3 regions of the Xanthomonas hawaiiensis genome follow, and region 3 is predicted to be linked to each of the others. Evidence: predicted binding sites of a transcription regulator. Region 3 holds the regulator's gene; each other region holds the start of a gene.
What was found. The regulator FliA, encoded in region 3, starts transcription of late flagellar genes. The targets are predictions, from matches to a motif close to TAAAGTTTNNCNNNCNNNGGCCGATAA.
Positions count from the first base shown of each region.

Region 1 (4,276 bases), 660 kb from region 3:
CGCGAGGCCACTTCCATCACCGTGCTCGGCTCGCCGCCGAGTTCGCTCATCAGCGACCGCGCGATCAGGAAACCGATCGCCGACGCGCACAGCGCCGCGATCAGGCTGCCAACGATCAGGGTGAGGTTGGTGCGCTGCTGCAGTTGCTCGGCCTCGGCCGCGCGCACGGCCAGCAACTCGCTCTCGGCGCGGCGCACTTCGGCCATGCGGTCGCGCATCGCGTCCATGTAGGCCTTGCCCTTGGAAGCGCGCACCGAGGCGGCCAAGGCCTCCATCGTCGCCTGGCCCTGGTTGACGTTCTTGCGCAGCGCGATCTGCGGATGCACCGCCTGGCTGAGCCATTGCGCCTGGGTCTGCTTCAGCGCGTTCAGACGTTCCTGCTGCTTGGGATTGTCCGCGGTCAGTTCCTGCGCGGTGCGCAGGTGGCTGTCGAAGCTGGCGACGCCGTCGCGGTAGGGTTGCAGGAACGCGTCCTCGCCGGTCAGCGAGAAGCCGCGCGTGCCGGTCTCGATGTTGACCAGGCTGCTGAGCGCAGCATCGACTTCGGCGATCACCTTGTAGGTGTGGGTGTTCCAGTAATTGGCCTGCGACAACGCGGACACGTTGAAGTAGGCCACGCCGGCCAACGCCAGCAGGATGCACAGGACCACGGCGAAACCGCCGTAGAGTTTGGTGGCGATCTTGAGATTCTTCAGCACGGCACTCTCCCGACAATGGGCAGTTGTGACAACGACAGCGACACGGAACTGGCGGCGCGACGGCGCCGCCAGGGAATGGATCAGGCGCGACCCAGCAGCGCTTCGCTGCGGTCGCGATTGCCTGCACCGGGACGGCGCGCGGCAGCGGAGGTGGCACGCGGCGCCCAGCGCGAACCGGCCGCGCGCAGCGGTAACGACGCTTCGCTTTCGTCCAGCGGCTGTGCGGCGCGGCGCGCGGCGGCGGACAACTGGAAGAAGGCCATGCTTTCCTGCAACTGCACGGCCTGCGTGCTCATCGATTCGGCGGTGGCGGCCAGCTCTTCGGAAGCGGTGGCGTTCTGCTGGGTGATCTGGCTCAGCTGCACCACCGCCACGTTGATCTGGGTGACGCCGGAGGACTGCTCCTGCGAGGCGGCAGCGATTTCCTGCACCAGGTCCGAGGTCTTCTTGATGCTCGGTACGATGGTCTCCAGCAATTGCCCGGCGCGCTCGGCCAGTTCCACGCTGGAACCGGCGACCTCGCCGATCTCCTGCGCGGCGACCTGGCTGCGCTCGGCCAGCTTGCGCACTTCCGCGGCGACCACGGCAAAGCCCTTGCCGTGCTCGCCGGCGCGCGCGGCCTCGATCGCCGCATTCAACGCCAACAGGTTGGTCTGGTAGGCGATGTCGTCGATGATGCCGATCTTGTGCGCGATCTGCTTCATCGCCGCCACCGTGGCCACCACCGCCTCGCCACCTTCCAGGGTCTCGCGGGCCGCCTGCGCGGCCATGCCGTCGGTCACCTTGGCGTTGTCGGTGTTCTGCGCGATCGAGGCGGTCATCTGCTCCAGCGAGGCGCTGGTTTCTTCCACACTGGCGGCCTGCTCGGTCGAGGCCTGGCTCAGCGACTGCGCGGTGGCGCTGACTTCCTCCGACGCGCCGGCCAGGCTCTGCGCACTGGCGTTGACCTCGCCCACCACCTGCTGCAGTTTCTCGACCATGCGCTGCATCGCCAGCAGCAACTGCGCGGTCTCGTCGCGGCCGCGCACATCGATCGACATGCTCAGGTCGCCCTCGGACAGCGCATTGGCCACGCTGACCGCCTTGCCGATCGGCCGGGTCACGCTGCGGCTGATGAACACGCCCAGGCCCACGCCGAGCAGCACGCCGCCGATCACGATGGCGAGCATGGTGCGGGTGCTGCTGGCGTAGATCTCGTCGGTGGCGTCGTTGGCCTTGGACGCATTTGCTTCCTTGATCTCGCTCAGCTCCGACATCAGCGCGTCCAGTTCGTCGGAGCTGCTGCGCACGCTCTTGGACAGTTCCGCGAGCTGCGCGTTGCCTTCCGGCAGCGGCTCGCGCATCACCGAGTCGACGAACTGGCCACGTCGCTCCAGGTAGGTCTTCCACACCTGATCGAAGCGGGCCAGCTTGGCCAGCGTATCCGGGTCGTCGAACGACGCCCTGGCCTTGTCCATGTGCTCGACCACCTTGGTGGTGTACTTGTCGAGGCTGGCGACCTGCTTGGCGCGGTCTTCCGCCGTGCTGGCCAACTGCAGGTTGGCGCGCGAGCGGCCGGCGTTGATCAGATTGATGTTGGCCTCTTTCAGATGCGACAGGCCCAGCAGCTCGCGCTCGTACAGCACCGTGGCGTAGTCGTTGATCCGGCCCGAGTTGCGGATGCCGACCCAGCCGATGCAGGCGCCGATCGCTGCCACGATCAGGAATGCCGCCGTCAGCCTGACCCCGATTTTCATATTGCCCAACATGGTGTGTACCCCGATTTGTGTGTGTCCGCCTGCGCCGGGCGATGCATCCGGCGGCGTGTCGCGGCGCCTCGCGGAGCGGTGCCACTCGCTGCGTCGCGAGAGCAACGCTGCGCTGCAACGTCATGCGTGAGGGCTATCGGCGCGATTGAGAGCGCCTTTAAATCGGGCGAAAACTGCAGAATCCCGCATAACGCAGGCGGTTTCGCGACATTCGTGAATGCGCAAAGGTCATTGCGCCGTGGCCCTCGACGCACGGGAGAGAAGGCGCGGGTCGCACGGCGCCGATGTCGCACTTGTTCTGCAACGGCAGATTTCCCCGGTTTTGCACAGAGGCCGAAGTGGGATACCAACCCCTTTAATTTGTAGACAGAATGTGAAAGCAGCGCCGATATGTCACAAGCGCTGTCGCGGAGGGCGGGCACCACGCACCGCCTTCACACCATCGACGGTGCCACGCGCATGCGTCGTTCCGCCGCAGTGCCGCCGCGCAACAGCCGCTGCGCATGCGCCTGCTCCTCGGCCGCCATGTCCTGCAGCGGCTCGAAGCGCTCGCCGACCCAGCTCGCCATCGGCACGCCGTCGCGGTACAGCACGCGCGCGCCCGCTACCCGCGGCACCCGCGTACCGGGCAGCACGCTGCCGAGCAGATTGGCCGGATCGGCGGCGGCCACGCACAGCCAGCTGCCGTCGCCGGGCTGGCGGCGGAGTTGCCGCAGCAGGCCGATCGCCTCGGGCAGGGCGAACTGCTCGCCGGACAGGCCGTCGATGAAGCGCCCACCGCGGATCTCGCCGCGCGCCTCCAGCCGATGGTAGACGCGCAGCAGTTCGCGCCACGGCGGCAGCCACGCCGCCTCGCGCTCGAGCAGGCGCCAGCAGACCACGCCGTAGCGGCGCAGCAGGGTCCGCGCGACGTGCTCGACCGCCTCGCCGCGTGCGGCCGGGTCGTCGGCCTCGGTGTCGGCACGCAGCACCGCCCAGCGTCCGGCGTCCTGGATGCCGCCATACAGCGCCATGCGCGGCCGCCGCCGCGACAGCGCCGAGGGACGCTTCGACGGCGGCACCAGCAGGGCGCGCAGGCCGGCGTAGCTGTCGCAATGGACTCGGCCGGCGGCGACCAGTTCGGCCAGCGCCGCCTCCAGTTCGGTGGACAGCAGGCGCGTGGCCTCGGCGATCTCGTCGAAGAACGAGGCGCCGTGCGCCTCGAGATGGTCGGCGACCTTGCGCGCGCGCGATCCCAGCGCACCGGCTTCCGGCGCTGGCGACAGCCGCGACCAGTGGCCGGCGCTACGCCGCGGCAGCAGCAGGATCGGCGTGCTGCGCAGGGTCGGCGCCGCACCACCGGCACCGGGGCGCAGCCGCGTCCACAGCGTGCGCCCGGCGCTGCAGGCCTCGTCCAGCCACGCCGGGCGATAGTCGCGCAGCCGCGCCGGCAACAGCTCCGCCTCCCACAGCGGCGCCGCGGCCTCCACGCCCTCCAGTTGCGCCAGCACCGCCGCCAGCGCCTCGGCGCCGGCGACCTGCCCTTCCGCATCCAGATGCTGCCAGCGGAACAGGAAACGCGCGTAGTCGCGCGGCGCCACCGGTTCGATCTCGCGGCGCAGGCGGCCGAGGGTATAGCGGTGGATGCGTGCCAGCAGGTGGCGCTCGCACCATTGCTCGCCATCGGCGTCGGCGCTGAAGCGCCCGCCCAGCACATAGCCGTCCTGCTGCAGCGCCAGCAGCCCCGCCTGCACCTCGCGCAACGGCAGGTGCAGCGGCGCCGCCAGCGCGAGCGCGGTGACCGGCCCCAGCCCCGCCAGGCGCCAGCGCAGCAGTTCGCGTACCGCGCTG
Region 1 is NZ_CP115873.1:3,244,621-3,248,896, forward strand. Features, by position in the region: partial or broken gene PG878_RS20855 (CHASE3 domain-containing protein) at 213-698, opposite strand; gene PG878_RS13930 (methyl-accepting chemotaxis protein) at 779-2,446, opposite strand; gene PG878_RS13935 (DEAD/DEAH box helicase) at 2,881-4,276, opposite strand, start outside.
Region 1: a site for FliA is predicted at 2,580-2,606, ahead of PG878_RS13930 (methyl-accepting chemotaxis protein). Genes of this name have one in related genera too.

Region 2 (4,276 bases), 2.4 Mb from region 3:
ACCAGGAACCAGGTGTAGAGCACGCCGCCGATGCCGAAGAACACCAGCAGGGTCTTGCGCCCGATGATGTCCGAGAGCCAGCCGCCCACCGGCTGCATCAGCATCAGCACGATCAGCGCGGCCAGGTTGATGATGGTGCCGGCCATGACGTCGTCGCCGGCGAAGGCGGTCTGGATCATCTTCGGCCCGGTCACCGAGTAGGTGTAGAACGCCACGGTGCCGCCGGCGGTGATCAGGAAGCACAGCAGCAGCGGGCGCCACTGGTGCACGAACAGCTCGCGCAGCGAGCCGGAGGCCGTGTCCTTGCCCTGCTTGGCCGCGGCGATGGACTCGGAGGTCAGCGACTCGTCCATCGTGCGCCGCAGCCAGAACACCACCAGCGCGCCGATGCCGCCCAGGCCGAAGGCCACGCGCCAGCCCCATTCGGAAATCTGGCCCTTGTCGAAGAAGTGCAGCATCCCGAACAGCACCGCCTGCGCCAGCACATGACCACCGACCAGGGTGACGTAGTGGAACGAGGACAGGAAGCCGCGCCGCCCCGGGATCGCCGCCTCGGACATGTAGGTGGCGCTGGTGCCGTACTCGCCACCGGTGGCGAAGCCCTGAAGCAGGCGCGCCAGCAGCAGCACCACCGCCGCGGCGCCGCCGATGCTGGCCACGGTGGGCGTCACCGCGATCAGGAACGAGCACGCCGCCATCACCGACACCGACACCGTCAACGCCATGCGCCGGCCGTAGCGGTCGGCGAAGCGGCCGAAGTACCAGGCGCCGATCGGCCGCATCAGGAAGGTCACCGCGAAGATGGCCCACACGTACAAGGTGGCGTTCTTGTCCTCCTTGGAGAAGAACTGCGACTCGAAGTAGGTGGCGAACACCGAATAGACGTAGACGTCGTACCACTCCACCAGGTTGCCGGCCGAGCCCTTGAGCGTGTTGGACACCGAGCGGCGCAGGCTGCCCGGTGCGGCGGCGGCGGACGAAGAGGTGGATGCACTCATGCGGTGGGCCTCATGGATGGACGTGCGGGAGTATAGGCAGGCGCGTGCGAGGATCCTGTCGCGACGGCGGCCACGCCGGGCGTGCGCACCATCCAGCTCACTGCGCCTGCGGCGCGGCGAAGGCCTTGCTGTACATGCCCGAGCGATCGAAGCAGCAGACCCGCCGCTTGCCCGCGGCGAGCATGTCGCAGGTGCTGGCGATGCGCTTGACCCGCGTCTGCGCCTGCTTGCCCGCGCCGATCCAGAAGATCCAGTCGCGCCGCGCCACCGCGGTCAGCGTGTGCCAGGCCGCGCGTGCGGGCGGATGCGCGGCGAGGGCGCGCGCCAGGTCGTCGGGCACCGCGGGTTCCGGCTCCACCGCCACCGGCGCGATCTCCAGGGTCACCGTGGTGCCGGCGTCGACCGCCGCGGCCGCCCGCAACGCCTCCTCGACCTGCAGCCAGTGGCCGCCACGCCCGTCCGGCTGCAACGTGGCCTGGAACGGGTGTCCGGCGAGCCGGCCCTCCACGCTGGCCAGGCCACGTGTGGGCAGGGCAGCGCTGGCCGCCGCAGGCAGCAGCAGGAAACACCAGGACGCGTCCGGCGGTGCGGCCGGACGCAGCAAGGTCGCCTGGAAGCGGATCGGGTCGGCGGAGCCGGTCATGCGCGGACCATAGCACCGGGCATGGCCTGGCCATGCTGCACCTGCGCGCGGCGGTGGCGCCGCACGACACGGGTCTTGCCGGGCAGCAAACCCAGCGCCCTGCCCGATGCGGGCGCCGCCATCGGCGCTGCAGACAGGCACCGCGTCACGTTCCCCGTACCGCGCCGCAGACACCCGGGCGCCTTCCCTTCAGTTCGACCCGGCATCGCCGCTATCCATGCGCCGGCCCGGGACCAGCGCGATGCGCGCGTCACGCGGGCGCAGGCAACCTGCCTGCCCGTCCGCCGTCACCCACCGTCGATCCCTCTTCCTTCCCCCACTCCCCCGATCCCATGCACGTCCTTTCGCATCTGCGCATCGGCCAGCGCCTCGCGCTCGGCTTCCTCACGATCATCGTGCTGATGGTCCTGCTCACCGTGGTCGGCATCCAGCGCGTCCACAGCATCGACCGGCGGCTCACCGCCATCAACGAAGTCAACAGCGTCAAGCAGCGCTACGCGATCAACTTCCGCGGCAGCGTGCACGACCGCGCCATCGCCCTGCGCGACGTGGTGCTGCTGGACGATGCGGCCAGCCGCCAGGCGACCGAACAGACCATCGACAAGCTGGCCGGCGACTACGCGCGCGCCGCGCAGCCGCTGGACGCCCTGCTCGCCGCCTCCAGCGACGCCCAGGAGAAAGCGATCCTGCAGCGCATCCAGGGCATCGAAGCGCGCACCATGCCGCTGATCGCGCAGGTGCGGCAACTGCGCGATGCCGGCGACAACATGCAGGCGCAGGCGCTGCTGCTGCAGCAGGCGCGCCCGGCCTTCGTCGACTGGCTGGCCAGCATCAACGCCTTCATCGACCTGCAGGAAGCCAAGAACCGCCAGGCCGCCAAGGAGGCGATGGCCACCGCACGCGGCTTCGCCCTGCTGATGGTCGGCTGCACCGTGCTGGCGCTGCTGCTGGGCACGCTGATCGCCCTGCTGCTGACCCGCCGCGTGGTCCGCCCGCTGCGGCAGGCGCTGGGCCTGGCCGAGCGCATCGGCGCCGGCGACCTGAGCAGCCCGGACACCGCCACCACCCACGACGAGGCCGGGCAGTTGCTGCGCGCCATGCAGCAGATGCAGCGGCGCCTGCACGAGGTGATTTCCGCGCAACGCGAGATGGCCGCGCGCCACGACGCCGGCGCCATCAGCTACCGCATGGACGTGCAGCGCTTCCCCGGCGAGTACGGGCGCATGGTCGCCGACACCAATGCCCTGGTCGATGCGCACGTGCAGACCCAGCTGCGCATCACCGAGGTGATGGGCCGCTACGCCATCGGCGACCTCAGCCAGGACATCGCCCAGTACCCCGGCGAGAAGGCCGCGATCACCGCGGCGATGCAGCAGGTCAAGCAGAACCTGCACGCGATCAACGTGCAGATCCAGACCCTGGCCGAAGCCGCCTGCGCCGGCGACTTCGCCCACCGCGGCCAACCGGAGAAGTTCGAGCACGCCTTCCGCACCATGGTCGAGAACCTCGACACCATGATGGCCACCGCCGACGCCAACCTGGCCAAGTTCTCCGCGCTGCTGCGCTGCATCGCCGACGGCGACCTCACCGTGCGCATGAGCGGCAACTTCCATGGCGTGTTCGCCGCCATGCGCGACGACGCCAACAGCACCGTGCACCGCCTCACCGACATCGTCGCGCACATCCAGCGCACCACCAACAGCATCGGCTTCGCCGCCGAGGACATCGCCAGCGGCAACCAGGAACTGGCCAAGCGCAGCGAGCAGCAGGCGGCCAGCCTGGAAGAGACCGCCGCCTCGATGGAAGAGTTGACGTCCACGGTCAAGCAGAACGCCGAGCACGCCCAGCGCGCCAACCAGTTGGCGCTGGGCGCGGCCGGCGTGGCCGGCGAAGGCCGCGACGTGGTCGGCCAGGTGGTGGAGACCATGGATGGCATCCAGGCCGCCTCCCGGCGCATCGCCGACATCATCGCGGTGATCGACGGCATCGCCTTCCAGACCAACATCCTCGCCCTCAACGCCGCGGTGGAAGCCGCGCGCGCCGGCGAGCAGGGCAAGGGCTTCGCGGTAGTGGCCGCGGAAGTCGGCACCCTCGCGCATCGCTCGGCCGGCGCCGCCAAGGAGATCAAGACCCTGATCGACGACTCGGTGCAGCGTGTGGCCCACGGCGCCACGCTGGTGCACCAGGCCGGCGCCACCATGGACCAGGTGGTGGCCAGCGTGCAGCACGTCACCGACCTGATGGGCCAGATCTCCGCCGCCTCGCACGAACAGGCCAACGGCATCGCCCAGGTCAACCAGACCATCGCGCGCATGGACGAGACCACCCAGCAGAACGTGGCGCTGGTCGAAGAAGCCAGCACCGCGGCGCGATCGCTGGAGGAGCAGTCGGCGCAGCTGACCCAGGCGGTGGAAGTGTTCAAGGTCGGCGCCTACGTCTGACCACGCGCGGGCGGCCGCGCCGTGCGCCCAGGCGGGCGACGCGGGGCTGGCCGCCCCCAGCGCGTGAACGCCAGGTGTCGGGTGATGCCGGCCATCGCATCGGTTGTCATGGCCGGAGTCGGCGCAGGCGGTACGATGGCGGCCTCCCACGTTCGCCCCCTCCCCGGAACCGCATGAAGGCTGGCCTCCCCGAC
Region 2 is NZ_CP115873.1:149,601-153,876, reverse strand. Features, by position in the region: gene PG878_RS00710 (MFS transporter) at 1-998, opposite strand, end outside; gene PG878_RS00705 (YdeI/OmpD-associated family protein) at 1,096-1,641, opposite strand; gene PG878_RS00700 (methyl-accepting chemotaxis protein) at 1,974-4,082, shown strand.
Region 2: a site for FliA is predicted at 1,830-1,856, ahead of PG878_RS00700 (methyl-accepting chemotaxis protein). Genes of this name have one in related genera too.

Region 3 (4,276 bases):
GCCGCGCCGAGTTCAGCATCCCCGAGGACGTGTTCCGCAACGCCCCGATCAGCGTGCCCATGCCCAGCCCGTTCGCCGCCGCCACGCCGGCACCGGCCGCCGAGGCCGCGCCGGCCTGGCGCGACGACGTGCCCGCGGTGGCGCTGACCCCGGTGGCGAGCCCGGCCCCGGCCGCGCCCGTCGCGACCGCCGATGCCCCGGCCGCTGCCGGAATCCCGGCGGCCGCGGCGCTGGCGGCGGTGCCGACCTTCCCCGCCCCGCAGAACGACGAACAATTGACGCAGCTGCGCGACGAACTGGCGCTGATGCGGCAGATGATCGAGCGCGAGATGAACCGCCTCACCGACGAGCGCCTGCGCGGCTCGCCGGTCCGCGCCCAGGCGCTGGAGCTGATGGACGACTACGGCTTCGACAGCGGCATCACCCGCGACGTGGTCATGCAGATCCCCGCCGACCTGGAGCTGCACCGTGGCCGCGGGCTGATGCTGGGCCTGCTGTCCAAGCGCCTGCCGATCGCCGCGCTGGACCCGCTCGAGGAAGGCGGCGTGATCGCCCTGATCGGCCCGACCGGCGCCGGCAAGACCACCACCATCGCCAAGCTGGCCTCGCGCTTCCTGGAGCGCCATGCCGCCCGCGACGTGGCCCTGGTCACCACCGACACCATCCGCGTCGGCGGCCGCGAACAGCTGCACAGCTACGGCCGCCAGCTCGGCATCGCCGTGCACGAGGCCGACAGCGACGCCGCGCTGCAGCAGCTGCTGGAGCGCCTGGCCGACTACAAGCTGGTGCTGATCGACACCGCCGGCATGGGCCAGCGCGACCGCGCCCTGGCCGCCCAGTTGCACTGGCTGCGCGCCTCGCGTGTGGTCCGGTCCTTGCTGGTACTCCCCGCCAACGCCCATTTCTCCGACCTGGACGAGGTGGTGCGCCGGTTCGCCGGCGCCGACCCACAGGGGGTCATCATGACCAAGTTGGACGAGACCGGGCGGTTCGGCAGTGCCTTGTCGGTGGTCGTGGACCACCGCCTCCCCATCACCTGGGTGACCGATGGACAGCGCGTGCCGGACGACCTGCACCGCGCCAACGCCGCCAGCCTGGTATTGCGCCTTGAAGATTTGCGGCGCGCTGCCGATAAGCCCTGTACTCCGGAGCAGACCCATGCCGTCGCGTGACTACGTCAATCTGACCAATGCCTTCCCCCTGTCGGCGACGCGCAGCGAACCGCTGGGTCCGGTGCGCACCATCGCCGTGACCGGCGGCAAGGGCGGCGTGGGCAAGACCAACATCTCGGTCAACCTGTCCATGGCGCTGGCCGACATGGGCAAGCGCACCCTGCTGCTGGACGCCGACCTGGGCCTGGCCAACGTCGACGTGCTGCTGGGGCTGACCCCCAAGTTCACCGTGGCCGACCTGGTCGCCGGGCGCTGCACCCTGGAAGAGGTGCTGATCGACATGCCCAACGGGCTGATGGTGGTGCCCGCCGCCTCCGGCCGCCGCTACATGGCCGAGCTGCCGCCGGCCCAGCACGTGGGCCTGGTCAACGTGTTCTCCGAGCTGCAGCGCGAGCTGGACATCATGATCGTCGACACCGCCGCCGGCATCACCGACAGCGTGCTGACCTTCTGCCAGGCCGCGCAGGACGCGGTGGTGGTGGTCTGCGACGAGCCGGCCTCGATCACCGACGCCTACGCCCTGATCAAGGTCCTCTCGCGCGAGCGCGGCGTGGACCGGGTGCAGATCGTCGCCAACATGGTCCGCGACCTCAACGAAGGCCGCCTGCTGTACGACAAGCTCAGCCGGGTCTGCGAGAAGTTCCTCGGCGACGTGTCGCTGAACTACCTGGGCTGCGTGCCGCAGGACGACTGGCTGCGCCTGTCGGTGCAGCGCCAGCAGCCGGTGGTCAAGGCCTACCCGTCCAGCCCGTCGGCGCAGGCGATCAGCGAGATCGCCCGGCGCACCGCACGCTGGCAGGCGCCGACCGCCCCGCGCGGCAACGTCGAGTTCTTCGTCGAACGCATCATCCAGCGCGGGGTGGCCGCATGAACGCCGCCGCCCACTACCGCGCCGTCCAGCGCAACAGCGCCAACGACTACATCGCCCAGCACTCGGACCTGGTCCGGCGCATCGCCCACCACCTGGCGGCGCGGCTGCCGGCCAGCGTCGAGATCGACGACCTGATCCAGGCCGGCATGATCGGCCTGATCGAGGCCTCGCGCAGCTACGACGCCGAACAGGGCGCCTCGTTCGAGACCTACGCCTCGATCCGCATCCGCGGCGCGATGATCGACGAGATCCGCCGCGGCGACTGGGTGCCGCGCTCGGTGCACCGCCGCGCCCGCGACGCCGCCTCGGCGATCCGCAAGATCGAACAGAGCACCGGCCGCGCCGCCGCCGCCAACGAAGTGGCCGCGGCGATGGACATGCCGCTTCCCGAATACCTGCGTTTGATGGAAGATGCCGCCCGCGGCCAGGTGCTGAGCCTGGAGTCGCGCATCGAGGACCATGGCGAGCTGGATACCATCGCCAAGGGCGGACCCAATCCGCAGCAGATGCTCGAGCGCAGCGAATTCGGCCGCGAGCTGGGCAAGGCCATCGCGCAGTTGCCCGAACGCGAGCAGTTGGTGCTGTCGCTGTACTACGAGCAGGAATTGAACCTCAAGGAAATCGGCGCGGTGCTCGGGGTCAGCGAGTCGCGCGTGTGTCAGATCCATGGCCAGGCCACGGTACGGTTGCGCGGACGCCTGAAGGCGTTCGAGGTCGCCGATGCCGGTCTGGAAGACGAAGAATAGGAACCCTTAGGAGTCAGTGGTGAACAAGAACATGCGGATTTTGATCGTGGACGATTTCTCGACGATGCGACGCATCGTCAAGAATCTGCTCGGCGATCTGGGCTTCACCAACACCGCCGAGGCCGAAGACGGCAACAGCGCCCTGGCCGCGCTGCGCTCGGCGCCGTTCGAGTTCGTGGTCACCGACTGGAACATGCCGGGCATGACCGGCATCGATCTGCTGCGCAACATCCGCGCCGACGACAAGCTCAAGCACCTGCCGGTGCTGATGGTCACCGCCGAGGCCAAGCGCGAGCAGATCATCGAGGCCGCGCAGTGCGGCGTGAACGGCTACATCATCAAGCCGTTCACCGCGCAGACGCTGCAGGAGAAGCTGGGCAAGATCTTCGAACGCCTGGGAGCGACCGCCTAAATGGAAGCCACCGCCGAACGTACCGCCCTGATCGAACGCCTGCAAGGCGCGCTGGACGCGCTGGAAAACGGCGACGAGGCCGGCTGGCGCAGGGAGATCGACACCCTCGCCGCCTGGCGCACGCGGCCGATGATGCAGGGCCTGAGCCGGCTCGCGCGCGATCTGGGGCAGGCGCTCGGCGAACTGCCGGTGGTGCCCAGCGAGGCCGGCGAGCTGGACGACGCCTGCTCGCGCCTGGACCACGTGGTGGAGATGACCGAACAGGCCAGCCACCGCACCCTGGACCTGGCCGAGGAATGCCGTGCGCTGGCCGACCAGCTCGCCGCCGGCGGCCTCAGCGGCGACCAGGGCGAGATCCTCGACAAGATCCGCCACAACCTCACCGAAATGGCCCTGGCGCAGAGCTTCCAGGACCTGACCGGGCAGATCATCCGCCGCGTCGCCGGCATCGTGCGCCGCGTGCACGAGGGCTTCGGCGCGCTGGGTCTGCCGCCGAAGGAAGAAAACAAGAAGGCCGACGGCAGCCTGGCCGGCCCGGCCCTGCCCGGCCTGGACCGCCACGGCGTGTCGCAGCACGACGCCGACGACCTGCTGTCCGGATTGGGACTGTAATGCCATGAGCGCCGTACCCGACGACATCGCTGCCGACTTCATCATCGAGGCCCAGGAAATCCTGGACCGGCTCGGCGAGCAGTTGGTGTCGCTGGAGCAGGCGCCCGAGGACAGCGGCCAGCTCAACGCCGTGTTCCGCGGCTTCCACACGCTCAAGGGCGGCGCCGGCTTCCTGGCGATCAACGCCATGGTCGAGCTGTGCCACGCCGCGGAGGAAACCCTGGGCATGGCCCGCGCCGGCCAGGCCACCCTGCAGGCGCGGCACTTCGACGCCGCGCAGCAGTCGCTGGACTACCTGCAGTCGATGCTCGACGCCTTCGGCAGCGGCCAGGAGCCGCCGCGCGCGCCGCCCGAGCTGATCGCGCAGTTCGACGCCCACGGCGACGCGGCGCCGGCAGCGGCCAAGAGCGCCGCGCCGGCGCCCGCCGCGGCACCCGCCGCCGTCCCGGCCACCGCCGCGGCC
Region 3 is NZ_CP115873.1:2,582,208-2,586,483, forward strand. Features, by position in the region: gene flhF (flagellar biosynthesis GTPase FlhF) at 1-1,172, shown strand, start outside; gene PG878_RS11150 (MinD/ParA family ATP-binding protein) at 1,159-2,043, shown strand; gene PG878_RS11155 (RNA polymerase sigma factor FliA) at 2,040-2,789, shown strand; gene cheY (chemotaxis response regulator CheY) at 2,809-3,201, shown strand; gene PG878_RS11165 (protein phosphatase CheZ) at 3,202-3,813, shown strand; gene PG878_RS11170 (chemotaxis protein CheA) at 3,818-4,276, shown strand, end outside.